Regions from separate parts of the Sphingobacterium sp. ML3W genome, predicted to be linked through region 3. Evidence: riboswitches for the same ligand, from Rfam matches in the RefSeq annotation. Region 3 holds a riboswitch; each other region holds the start of a gene.
The links. A riboswitch is a leader RNA that binds a small molecule or an ion and turns the genes downstream of it on or off. The one in region 3 is predicted to bind S-adenosylmethionine.
Positions count from the first base shown of each region.

Region 1 (3,187 bases), 2.4 Mb from region 3:
GAACTTCTTGCATTCATATCGATGAGCTATCTAAGTTAGAAAACCGCTATAAATACGCGCTCACTTTATGCCAAGTAAAATTATTATTTAAGTACAACAATGAAAATTTCATCCCTATTATTTTTAAGCCTCTTACTATCCTTCTATTCAACATCTCTCCATGCCCAAAGTGACTCGTTATCACTTATTAATTCTAAAGCCGAAGTCAAACAGATATCATACAAGCAATTACTTGTCCCAGCCACATTAATAACGTATGGAATAGTATCCTTAAAAAGCCCTTACCTAAAACATAAAAATGAACAAATAAACAATGCAATAAATAACAATCCGTCGAAAACATTCAAGCTCGATAATCTCACACTTTTTATTCCTTCGGCAGCTGTATATGGTCTTGATATACTCGGGATACCCAGTAAACACAGTCTCAAAGAACGTTTGGCAATTAGCACAATCTCTCACGCTATCACCCTCTCAACTGTATATACAATTAAGCATACCACCCCTACTTGGAGGCCAGACCAAGCAGACCAAGAGTCATTCCCATCAGGACACACTGCAATCGCCTTTACAGGAGCAGAGATGTTGTGGCAAGAATATAAAGATCAATCTGTTTGGTATGGAATTGCAGGTTACACAATTGCTGCAGGAACAGGATACCTCAGAATGTATAACCATAAACATTGGTTTTCTGATGTAGCAATGGGCGCAGGTATCGGAATCATGGGAACCAAAATTGCATATTGGCTGCTACCCCTCTTCGATAAACATTTACAATCAAAAAAAACAACTCCATTCACGATGGCCTCTCCATTTTACAATGGCAAACAACTCGGAATGGTTGCTACATTTCAATTATAATACACGATTCTTTGTCATTTTTTCACAAAAGTTATAAAAACTTTGTTTTTCTAAAAGAAATTCCGATATTTACAGCACTTATAGAGAAAGGCAGAGGGAATAGACCCAATGAAGCCTTAGCAACCTGTCATTTGACAAGGTGCTACATTCTACCCAATCAAATTGGGAATGATAAGCTAGACACAAAATATCCTGTGCCCTCCTCTCTAAAAGCAATCAAAAAATTTAGTAAAATAGATTCAAGAATTTTTGATCGTTTTTTATTTCAAATACAAAACTCTTCTAATTTCTTGCTTCGTTAAGGTTGAACAAATAAAATAATCTCATATTTATGTTACTAACGAACAACTTAGGTTACCCACGTGTAGGTGCCTTTCGCGAGTTGAAAAAGGCCAATGAAGCATATTGGGCTAAAAAAATCAGCGCGCAAGAATTATTGCAGGCTGGACTGAAAATCCGTGAAGGCAACTGGAAAACTCAAAAAGATGCTGGCATCGATTTGATTCCTTCAAATGATTTTTCATTTTATGACCAAGTTTTAGATTTGACTTTAACGGTAGGCGCAATTCCTGCACAATACCAATCTCTTTTACATACAAAAGATAATGGCTACAACTTAGATCTTTACTTTGCAATGGCACGTGGCTTCCAACAAGATGGTGTTGATGTTACGGCAATGGAAATGACAAAATGGTTTGATACAAACTACCATTACATCGTTCCAGAATTCGTGAAAAATCAAGAATTCAAATTAACTTCAGAAAAGTTCCTAAACGAATATAACGAAGCAAAATCTTTGGGTATCGAAACTAAACCAGTTTTAATCGGCCCAATCTCATACTTATTATTAGGTAAAGAAAAAGAAACTGGTTTCAACCGTATCGATTTAATCGACAAGTTAGTTCCTGTTTATGAAGAAATCCTAGGCAAATTGGCTGCCGCTGGTGCAAAATATGTACAAATTGACGAGCCATTTTTAGCATTAGATATTGATGATGCAACACGTGCATTATACACAAGTGTATTCACGAAATTAGCTGCTGCAGCTAAAGACATCAAAATTATTGTAACAACATATTTCGAGGCTTTACGTGACAATGAAGAAACTGCATTAAACTTACCTGTTTACGCTGTTCACGTTGACTTAGTAAGAGGTGAAAACCAACTCGACACCATATTAGCAAAAGTTCCAGCCTCATTAACACTTTCATTAGGTGTTGTTGAAGGTCGTAACATTTGGAAAAATGATTATGAAAAATCTTTAGCACAAATCAAAAAAGCTGTTGATGCTTTAGGTAAAGACCGTGTATTAGTTGGACCTTCGAGTTCTTTACTACACGTTCCTTTCGATTTGGATAACGAAGACAATGAAGAATCACTACCAAAAGAAGTGAAAAATTGGTTAGCATTTGCTAAACAAAAATTAGCTGAGGTAAAAGATTTAGCGATTTTAGCTGATGGCGAAGTAGATTCAAAAACTGCTGAGCGTTTCGAAGCAAATAAAGCTGCTGCTGAAGATCGTCGTACTTCTACCTTGATTCATAAACCAGAAGTTAAAGAGCGTACTGCAAATATCACTGATGATGATGCTAAACGTACTTCTACATTTACTTCACGTAAAGAAGCACAACAAGAAAAATTTAACCTTCCTGCATTCCCAACAACAACTATCGGTTCATTCCCACAAACGAAAGATGTTCGTAAATGGAGAGCAGACTTGAAAAAAGGTGTAATTTCTCAAGAGCAGTATGATAAAGAAATCGCCGAAGAAACAGAAAGAACAATCCGCCTTCAAGAGCAATTGGATATCGACGTTCTAGTTCACGGTGAGTTCGAGCGTAATGATATGGTTGAGTATTTCGGTGAGCAATTAGCTGGTTACGCATTCACTAAAAATGGTTGGGTACAATCATATGGTTCACGTTGTGTTAAACCTCCAGTTATTTATGGCGATGTATACCGTCCTGCAGACATGACTGTTCGTTGGTCAGCCTATGCACAGACTTTAACTAACCGTCCTGTAAAAGGAATGTTAACTGGTCCAGTAACAATCTTACAATGGTCATTCGTACGTAACGATCAACCCCGTTCTACCACAACATACCAAATTGCATTAGCGATCTTAGATGAAGTACAAGCTCTAGAAAAAGCAGGTATCAAAATTATCCAGATTGATGAGCCAGCAATACGCGAAGGCCTTCCATTACGCAAAGCTGATCAACAACAATATTTGGATTGGGCAGTCCGCTCATTCCGTGTATCTTCTTCAAATGTAGACGATGATACACAAATTCATACACACATGTGTTACTCTGAATTCAATGAT
Region 1 is NZ_CP009278.1:473,543-476,729, reverse strand. Features, by position in the region: gene KO02_RS02155 (phosphatase PAP2 family protein) at 100-861, shown strand; SAM riboswitch class I at 937-1,039, shown strand; gene metE (5-methyltetrahydropteroyltriglutamate--homocysteine S-methyltransferase) at 1,193-3,187, shown strand, end outside.
Region 1: another riboswitch for S-adenosylmethionine. It lies ahead of metE (5-methyltetrahydropteroyltriglutamate--homocysteine S-methyltransferase); the one in region 3 lies ahead of KO02_RS12355 (O-acetylhomoserine aminocarboxypropyltransferase/cysteine synthase family protein).

Region 2 (3,187 bases), 1.8 Mb from region 3:
AAAGATGGTTTAGCAACTACTAAAGCTGAAGCTAAGAAAATTGCATTAGCTGCTGAAGCTAAGAAAAAAGAAGCAATGGCTGCTGCAATTGCTGCTAAAAACGCTCCAGTTGTAGAGGAAACTCCTGCAGAAGAAACTGAAGCTCCAGCTGCAGAAGAAACTGAAGGATAATTTTTCTTTCATACAGTATCAAGAAAGCCGGTTCACTATGAGCCGGCTTTTTTTTTCAAGAATGTAGTTTCTACTCCTATACATACTGCAATTTTGCAGATATATATTTAAATTTGCCCTTTCAAATAAGAACATGACCATAGAAGAAAGTTTTTACATCGGTTATATTAGTAAAACTCGCGGACTAAAAGGAGAGCTTCAGCTTTTTTTTGAATTTGAAGATTACCAAGATTTGGACTTTGATGTCCTATTTGCCGAAGTCAATAAAAAATTAGTACCTTACTTTGTAGACAATATCAAGTATCAAGCAAATAGTACAGCATACTTGAACTTAGAAGACGTCGATCATATCGATAAGGCACAACCTTTAGTCCGTAAAAAAATATACCTTCCTAATGATAAAATGCCTGAGCGAGATCCTGATGATTTTAGATATACAGACTTAATCGGGTATATAGTCATTGATGAGACGCATGGTGAGCTTGGCAAAATAACACATGTGCAGGAAATGCCTCAGCAATTTATAGCAACAGTCGATTTCAATGGGAAAGAGCTCATGTTTCCATTAAATGATGATTTAATGTTGGGCATTGATTCTGAAGGCCAAGTTTTAGAGGTAGATCTACCTGAAGGATTAGTCGAATTGTATAAAGAGATTTAAGTATTCGGATTAAATAATAAAACAAAAAAGTTATTGCATGAAAATGTAATAACTTTTTTGTTTTATTAGGCATCCGTTGAAATTAGTATTTATTGCCTTATTTAATACAAGCTATTAATATTATTTTGATTATCAATTTCTATTACCGATATTAGCGATGCTTATAGAGAAAGGCAGAGGGAATAGACCCAATGAAGCCTTAGCAACCTGTTATTTTATAAGGTGCTACATTCTACCCCAACTCAGAGATGGGAAAGATAAGTTGAAACAAGTCTACTTGTGCATTTCGATGTAAGCCAACCAAATCACTTTTAAAAAAAATTAATGAAAATCGTTGATCATATCAGTAATGCCAAAGGAAAAACTTTATTTTCTTTTGAATTGTTGCCCCCAGCTAAGGGTCAAGGTATCCAAAGTATTTTTAAAACAATGGACTCACTTATGGAATTCAAGCCTCCCTTTATCGATGTGACTTATCATAGAGAGGACTATATGTATAAGAAGCATGAAAGCGGTTTGCTAGAGCGTGTTGCTTATCGGAAACGTCCAGGGACAGTCGCTATCTGTGCAGCTATTATGAACAAGTATAAAGTGGATGCTGTTCCACATCTTATCTGTGGTGGTTTTACGAAAGAAGAGACAGAGAATGCTTTGATTGATTTGAACTTCTTAGGGATTGATAATGTGTTGGTTTTACGTGGAGATGCCAGAAAAGGTGATGCTGACTTTATTCCTACTGAAGGTGGCCATGCATTTGCTACGGACCTCTTAAAGCAGGTAGATGACATGAACAGAGGTCAATATTTACACGAGGATATTGTGAATTCTGAGAAAACAGATTTCTGTATCGGTGTTGCAGGTTATCCAGAGAAACATTTTGAGGCTCCCAATTTTAATACCGACTTCAAATGGTTGAAAAAGAAGGTCGAGATGGGTGCCGAATTTATCGTTACGCAAATGTTTTTCAATGTAGAAAAATATAAAGAATTTGTCAATAAGTGTAGAGAAAATGATATTCATGTACCTATTATACCAGGGTTAAAGCCTTTGACGACAAAAAAGCAGCTGATTACGTTACCGAAAATTTTTCATTTAGATATTCCAGAAGTATTGAGTGAAGCGGTATCAGGGTGTAAAAATAATGCCGATGTAAGGCAAGTCGGAGAGGAGTGGTTGGTACAACAGTGTAAAGAGTTAATTGACTTCGGAGCCCCAGTTTTGCATTTTTATACCATGAGTAATCCTGGTCCTACTCGGAGTATTGTTGAGAAGTTATTCTAAAGAAAAGTAAATATTAAAAAGAGCCTGCTGCACTTCAGATGTAGTAGGCTCTTTTTTTGTGCGCTGTATTTTTTTGTTAAAAAAGGTTAATCCATATCATATGAAATCTCCTTTTATTATATTTAACTCAAAATCAAAGTGCGAATTGATTTATCGCAGGACTAATTAAACCTTTAAACCGATGAACTATACGAAAGTGAACAATATGTTAGGCTGGCTATGTGCTATCATGGCAACAGTAGTTTTTATTTTGACAGCCGAAAGAACAACAAGTTGGTGGGACACAGGCGAATTTATTGCCTCAGCTTATAAACTTCAGATTGTTCATCAGCCAGGTGCACCCTTATTTCTTATGTTGCAGAATATATTTTCAAATTTCGCTTTAGGTAATGTATCTCAGGTTGCTTTTTGGATGAATGTAGGGTCGGCTGTCTGTAGTGGTTTAACAGTGTTGTTCTTATTTTGGACCATTACAGCTTTAGCTAAAAAAATCACATATTCCGATAATCGCCCACTTGATAGAAACCAGCTTATTAAAATAATGGGAGCAGGTGTGGTTGGGTCTTTAGCCTATAGTTTCTCCGATACATTTTGGTACTCAGCAGTAGAATCCGAAGTCTATGCTATGTCTTCCTTATGTACAGCAGCGGTGTTTTGGGCCATTCTGAAGTGGGAGGTAAGAGCCAATAAACCGCAAGCAGATCGTTGGCTTATTGTTATTGCTTACATCATTGGACTTTCAATTGGGGTTCATCTATTGAACTTATTGGTTATTCCAGCTATAGCACTCATTATTTATTTTAAGAAAACCGAAAGGACGACTTTCTGGGGGATTAGTAAAGCGATGTTGATTGGACTCGGAGTTCTAGCTCTTATTCTCTGGGGAGTAATCCAATACCTCATTAAGTTTGCCGCCAAATTCGATTTATTCTTTGTCAACACCCTTGGATTAGGATTTGGTTCGGGGATACTGGTTTTTGTGGTATTGATTATAGGAACATTAATTTATGGTATCCATTACTCCATAAAAAAGGGGAAAGCAGCGTTGAATACAGCAATTCTGGCTACTTGTTT
Region 2 is NZ_CP009278.1:4,669,859-4,673,045, reverse strand. Features, by position in the region: gene KO02_RS19995 (30S ribosomal protein S16) at 1-171, shown strand, start outside; gene rimM (ribosome maturation factor RimM) at 305-832, shown strand; SAM riboswitch class I at 991-1,096, shown strand; gene metF (methylenetetrahydrofolate reductase [NAD(P)H]) at 1,157-2,113, shown strand; gene KO02_RS19980 (DUF2723 domain-containing protein) at 2,295-3,187, shown strand, end outside.
Region 2: another riboswitch for S-adenosylmethionine. It lies ahead of metF (methylenetetrahydrofolate reductase [NAD(P)H]); the one in region 3 lies ahead of KO02_RS12355 (O-acetylhomoserine aminocarboxypropyltransferase/cysteine synthase family protein).

Region 3 (3,187 bases):
TCCACCGACGTCCAAGGTAGGATCTGTTTCTGCAAAACCTAAATCTTGAGCTTCTTTTAAAGCATCTGCGTATGGTTGGTTTTCATTAAATACCTTTGAGAGTATAAAGTTGGAAGAACCGTTAAAGATACCCGTTACAGCGTGCAATAGCTCGTTGTCGTAATACTCTTCCAAATTACGTATAATAGGAATACTACCACAAACTGCACCTTCGTAGAGTAGGCTTGTGCCATATTCTTGTTGGATGGAAGCTAGTTCCTCTAAATGCGTAGCAATCATTTTTTTATTTGCAGATACTACATTTTTTCCAGATTTAAGCGCACGAACAGTTAATGCATAGGCAGCATCTGCATCGTCGATCAATTCTACAACGGTATTGATTTCAGGATCTGAGAGAATAGCCTCAGCATCTGTTGTGAATAATTCAGCAGGTAGTGATCTTTGTTTGTCAGCATTTTTGATGACAAATTTTTTAATTTCTAAATTTAAGTTTTTAGTCTTGATAATGTCGTACAATCCTTGCCCTACAACTCCGAATCCAAACATTCCAATCGTTAATTTCTTACTCATAGTTATTTTTTGCGCTTTATATAATGTTGCTATCTGAATTATTTTATTTTATCGAATGCTTGTTGTAAATCTGCTTTGATATCATCAATATGCTCGATACCGACAGATAAACGAAGTAAGCCTACAAATACTCCTGCTGCATTTTTTGCTTCATCACTAAGCTGTTGATGAGTTGTAGCCGCAGGGTGAATGATTAATGTTTTTGTATCTCCAACATTTGCCACGTGACTGATTAATTCTAGACTGTCAATAAATTCATCAGCTTTTGTTACGTCGCCTTTAATTTGGAAAGAAAGAACAGCACCGTAGCCATTTTTTAGATATTTTTGAGCGTTAGCATAACTTGGTGAACTCTTTAATCCTGGATAGTTTACATTTTCTACCTGTGGATGTGATTCTAACCATTTTGCTACTTCTAACGTATTGTCTACATGACGCTGAACGCGTAGGGATAATGTTTCTAAACCTTGAATCAGTTGGAATGAGTTGAAAGGCGATATTGCAGGACCAAAATCACGTAGCCCTTCTACACGCGCACGGATAGCAAATTGGATATTGCCAAATGGGCCATTAATACCAAATACGTCTGCAAATACCAATCCATGATATCCTTCTGATGGTTCTGAGAATTGTTTAAATTTACCATTTCCCCAGTTGTAATTTCCACCATCAACGATAACACCGCCGATGCTAGTTCCATGACCACCAATCCATTTTGTTGCTGATTGAACAACTACAGAGGCACCGTGCTCTAAGGGTTTGAATAAATAGCCGGCTGCACCGAATGTATTGTCAACAATAAGTGGAATATCATGTTTTTTAGCAACAGCAGCTATTTTGTCAAAATCAGGGATATCGTAACTTGGGTTTCCGATAGTTTCCAAGTAAAGTGCTTTTGTGTTTTCATCGATTAATGATTCAAAGTCTTCAGCTGTAGTTTCTTTTGTAAAACGTACATCAATACCTAGTCTTTTGAACGCTACTTTAAATTGATTATAAGTACCACCGTAGACATTACTGCTTGAAACAAAGTTATCTCCAGCTTCTAAAATGTTGTTTAATGCAATAAATTGCGCTGCTTGGCCAGAAGCAACAGCTAGTGCAGCTACACCACCTTCTAAAGCAGCTACTCGTTTTTCAAAAACATCTGTTGTAGGGTTTTGAAGACGTGTGTAGATGTTTCCAAATTGTTTTAATGCAAATAAATTAGCGCCATGTTCTGCGTTTTCAAATACATAAGAACTTGTTTGATATATAGGCACTGCACGTGAACCAGTTGTTGGGTCAGCAACTTGACCTGCATGCACTTGCAGTGTTTCGAATTTCAAATTTTTATTTGTAGACATTATAGTTATAATTAATTAGTTAAAGATTCATTAGTAAAAAGGGGATAGGGCTTCGCACATGAATATGTACTCGCAATCAATAAATTAAAAACAGATTGATTAACAAGAAAACGTAAACATGTGCCAACACATTCGCGTCGAAGTCGATGCAAAAGTTGTGCTTGTTACGTTGGTTTTAGAATTTACCTTCTTGTTTTGTTGTAATGTGATTATCATTGTCGTTTCATTTATATCCTCCAAAGCAGTATTACTTTGGACAGGAATTGGCACCTTTTCAAACGTATTTTGAAGGTTGCCAGTGGGTCATTGAGCCAGTCTCTCGCCACTTCTTTATAAATCAAGACCTGATTGAAAGGTTTTGATTAGATGTATTTCTATTTGAAGTACATTGCAAATATATGCCTTGATTTTTATAAAGCAAAATATTTTTTGCTATTTATTTAAATAATTAAATAAAACAAGGATTTAGAGGAGTGTAGATGGATTACGTGTTTGAGGTAACCAGAATAAAAAGATAGGAGCATTGCCTCCTATCTTTTTTATATAATGATCCTTCGACACTTTACACACAATGTTTACCAGATGGTGTAAAGTGCCTATTTTATAATGCGCTTAATCTTATTCGATTTTTTAATGAGTTTATGTAGTTCGCTATAATTCTCGTCTTGAATGGCATCTTTCAAGGCTTGAAGCTGTTTGATGTTTTCTTCCAATACTTCTAATACGTTTACTCTATTTTGTTTGAAAATAGGAGTCCACATATCAGGTGAACTTTTCGCTAAACGTACTGTTGATTCAAATCCGGAACCTGCTAACTCAAAAATTCTACCTTGCGATTTCTCTTTTTCCAGAACTGTTAGGGCTAAAGCAAAAGAGGTCAAGTGTGAAATATGAGAGACATAGGCTGTGTGAGTGTCATGCTCTTCGGCTGTCATAAAAGAAGAACGCATTTCCAGCAATTCAGTAATAGAATCTGTTAGTTCGAAGGCATCTTCATCAGATTTAAATGCCTCTACGTAGACCATCATTTTATCTTTAAACAGATTTGGGAGCGCGGCTTCAGGTCCAGAATACTCTGTACCTGCCATAGGATGCGCAGCGACATAGCGTCCACGTTTAGGGTGGTCAGAAATCAATTGTAAGATATTTAGTTTGGTAGAGCCCATGTCAACGATAACCTGATCTGTTACTTGATCGAGTAACTTTGGTGCTAAAGCGATGATTGCATCTACAGGAGCGGTTAAAATGATAACCTTACATTTTTCCAAAGC
Region 3 is NZ_CP009278.1:2,883,683-2,886,869, reverse strand. Features, by position in the region: gene KO02_RS12360 (homoserine dehydrogenase) at 1-570, opposite strand, end outside; gene KO02_RS12355 (O-acetylhomoserine aminocarboxypropyltransferase/cysteine synthase family protein) at 609-1,916, opposite strand; SAM riboswitch class I at 2,141-2,255, opposite strand; gene KO02_RS12350 (prephenate dehydrogenase) at 2,513-3,187, opposite strand, start outside.

Region 4 (3,187 bases), 1.8 Mb from region 3:
ACCTTTGGCAGATGAGCGTGACCGGATTGATTATGTTTATTACAGAACGAATAAACCACTTCATGTCGCTGCGGTCAAAATTGTTGGTCCTGAAGAAACGGTGAAATTTGGTAAAAAACAAGAGCAAGATAGCAAAGATGAGTTTTTATTGCCAAAAGGTATATGGCCTACCGATCATAAGGCTTTGCTGGTGAAGTTTGAGTTTTAGTTAGTTTATAATAGAGTTAAGCTTTGATTTAGGTAAGCTCAGTCTTTTTGGTTATTAGTAGACCTAAAGTTTCATATCTATCCATATAAACAACCACAACATATGCCCAGTGATAGGTATCACAGGCTATCATGGCATAAGGGTATATTTGAGTTTAAAAGAGATATAGTCTACGATGAGAAAAGGGCGCATCAATTAGCAATCTATCATTCTTTTATAAGGAATATTTTATAGCGGTATTATGAGTTATATTTGAACAACTAAATTGTCGTTCACATCCGTCATAAAATAAATAAGAGTACTGAAATATTCCTAAATAATCTGTCTCATGATAGTTCGCATGCTAATAGTTTTTGTATTGGGGGCTTAAGTTGTAATAATGGAGGCTTCAACAGGAACACTTTATTGCTTTCATGAAACACAGTTAGCCTGTTGGAAAAGCCTTTGGTTCAAATGTTATCCACTTATTCATTTTGAGTAGTTATTGTCAATGCATGAACAACCCCTTTTTTGATTTTAGTAGCTTGATATCACATTAATAATGGGAAACAATCTATAATACTGCTTGGTTATCTGTTGAAAAGAAGCAATTATGTTGAATAACTACAGCATTACTAAAAAAAAGCTGTTAGTTATTGATAAGTTGTTCATACTTTTTGCGTAGCGGAGAAATTATGGGCACTAGATATCTATCTATTCACAGCCATTATCTACTTGTTGTTAGTAACTAGCTACATGTTGACAATAAATGTCATCATTTGTCGGCTAAAGGTCTTCTATTTAAATGAAGGTATGCTGTTATTGGGAGAAGGTAGTAATAGATTTAAACAATAGGAGGCATGATATCGAAAAAGTGACTAGCGAAAGCCTAAAGGTAGTTCCGGTAAGCGGTAAATTAAGCCTAGTAATGGGTCCTACAGGCGTTAAAGGACATTTTTCATGAGTACTATCGCATAGTAACAATGGTTTAATAGGGTGTAACTATATGGTTGTTGTGGTAACTTACTCCAATCCTATCAGCTATCACCGGTTGTCAGAATTGAAAAGGTGGAGCTCGCTAAAACAATATGTTAAAATATTATCACTCATTAAGAGGAGCGTTTAAATAGTCAACGTTCTTCTCAGTGAGTGATAAATCAACTAGAAAATTCATTCTAAAACGGAATTTGCTTTACTGAATAATTGGAATAAGTGTATTTTCCTCTAACCTCACTGCTACATGTTTTACCGAGGTAAAGCCATCTTCTCTCGAAATAATGTTTGAAAGATCTAAGCCTCTTTTTGAGAAGGTACTTAGAAGAGCGGTACGAAATGTAGATTTGGAGGAACCCCAACCTTTCCCTGATATGGTATCATTGTTGAGTTGTATCAGTTCGTTGATTGAGTAATAACTGAATTTTTCTAGTAAATGTTGATAAAGATTTGTTGTAGCCATACAATTTAAAAATTTAAAGGATTAAACCATAAACTGTATCCAGATATTTTTGGTCGAAACCCATATTAATTTACCACCGTGGTTCTCAACTCGGTTGGTATTGCATCGTGCAATTCTGAATACTCTACAAATATAGTAGATTTTATTTTTATTTATAATTTTTTTTAAAATAATTAGATATTGAAGAGGATTTTATCGATTGCTATCCAATGAGTACTATATGACTAAACATTATGATGTCCTGAAATTTTTTACTAAAATAATTAGTTTTTACATATATTATTTTGTATATTTACTATAGTAACCAATTTATTAACAATCTATTATGAGTAATTCATCCAGTCGTGTCGACGATCTGCTGTGGAAATCTATCTTAGAGCAGACGTTTGCGCATTTTTTACGATTTTTCTTTTCAGATGCCGATGATGTATTTGATCTGAGCAAACCGTTTGATTATCTGGATAAGGAGTTTGAAACCTTGTTTCCACCCGAACCGAATGGTAGGGGCGTTCGTTTTGTGGATAAACTGGTCAAGGTGCATCTCAAAGATGGTGGCATGAAGTATGTGTTGTGCCATATCGAAGTGCAGTCCAGTAAGGGTAAAGGGGATTTAGCCGAGCGCATGTTCCAATACTATTACAAAGTTTATGATAAGTACAAAGTTCCGATTACTGCTATCGCTATATTGGTGGATGATAACGTCAGTTACAAGCCATCATCCTATAAGGATGAATTTATGGGTACCAGCATCCAGTACAATTTTAATTGTTACAAAATTTTAGATCAAGAAGAGGCACTATTACGTGATGATGCCAATCCATTCGCAGTGGTTGTACTGACCACGTTATTGGCCATCAAAAATAAAAAAGTCAGTGACGAAAAGCTGAAGCACATTAAGCATGATCTTTATGATCAGATGGTGATTCGTAATATGGATAGGAGTACGCGTCAGAGTCTCTATGATTTTTTGACGTATTACGTACGCTTTGATAATCAGTTGAATTTAAGTATATTTGAGTCAGAAATTTATAATCAATCAGGGAAGGAGAGTATTATGGGTACTAAAGAATATTTATTAGATAAAGCAAAAAAAGAAGGCATCGCATCTGGAATTGAGAAGGGGCGATTAGAAGAGCGTGCTAAGCTCAAGACTGAAAAAAGAGTTATTGCATTAGAATTTAAGAAAATGGGACTACCTCTTGCGGATATCGCTAAAGGGACTGGCCTTTCCATTGAAGAAATCGAAAAACTATAATAGGAACACTATAAGATATAATGAACCGATTGGGATGACCAGTCGGTTTTTTTGTGCCTTTCCTACCTTGCTAAAGGTTATTTAAGCAATATATTAATACTAAGTGAAGGATTTACCTTAGGTTGTAACTACTTCATTATTTTTTCTAATCATCCAATCTCTAAAGTTTAGGTAACTCTTTTAATAACCTGTAATATTCTTCGGAACGGCCAGCTTCTTTTTTACCATCCTTTAAAGTTACCTTGGCTTTTGTTACACCAGTTTTTTTTACATATTCTTTCAAATCTGA
Region 4 is NZ_CP009278.1:1,055,411-1,058,597, forward strand. Features, by position in the region: gene KO02_RS04650 (endonuclease/exonuclease/phosphatase family protein) at 1-208, shown strand, start outside; gene KO02_RS04655 (hypothetical protein) at 1,380-1,643, opposite strand; SAM-I-IV-variant riboswitch at 1,679-1,771, opposite strand; gene KO02_RS04660 (hypothetical protein) at 1,969-2,898, shown strand; gene KO02_RS04665 (hypothetical protein) at 3,059-3,187, opposite strand, start outside.
Region 4: another riboswitch for S-adenosylmethionine. It lies ahead of KO02_RS04655 (hypothetical protein); the one in region 3 lies ahead of KO02_RS12355 (O-acetylhomoserine aminocarboxypropyltransferase/cysteine synthase family protein).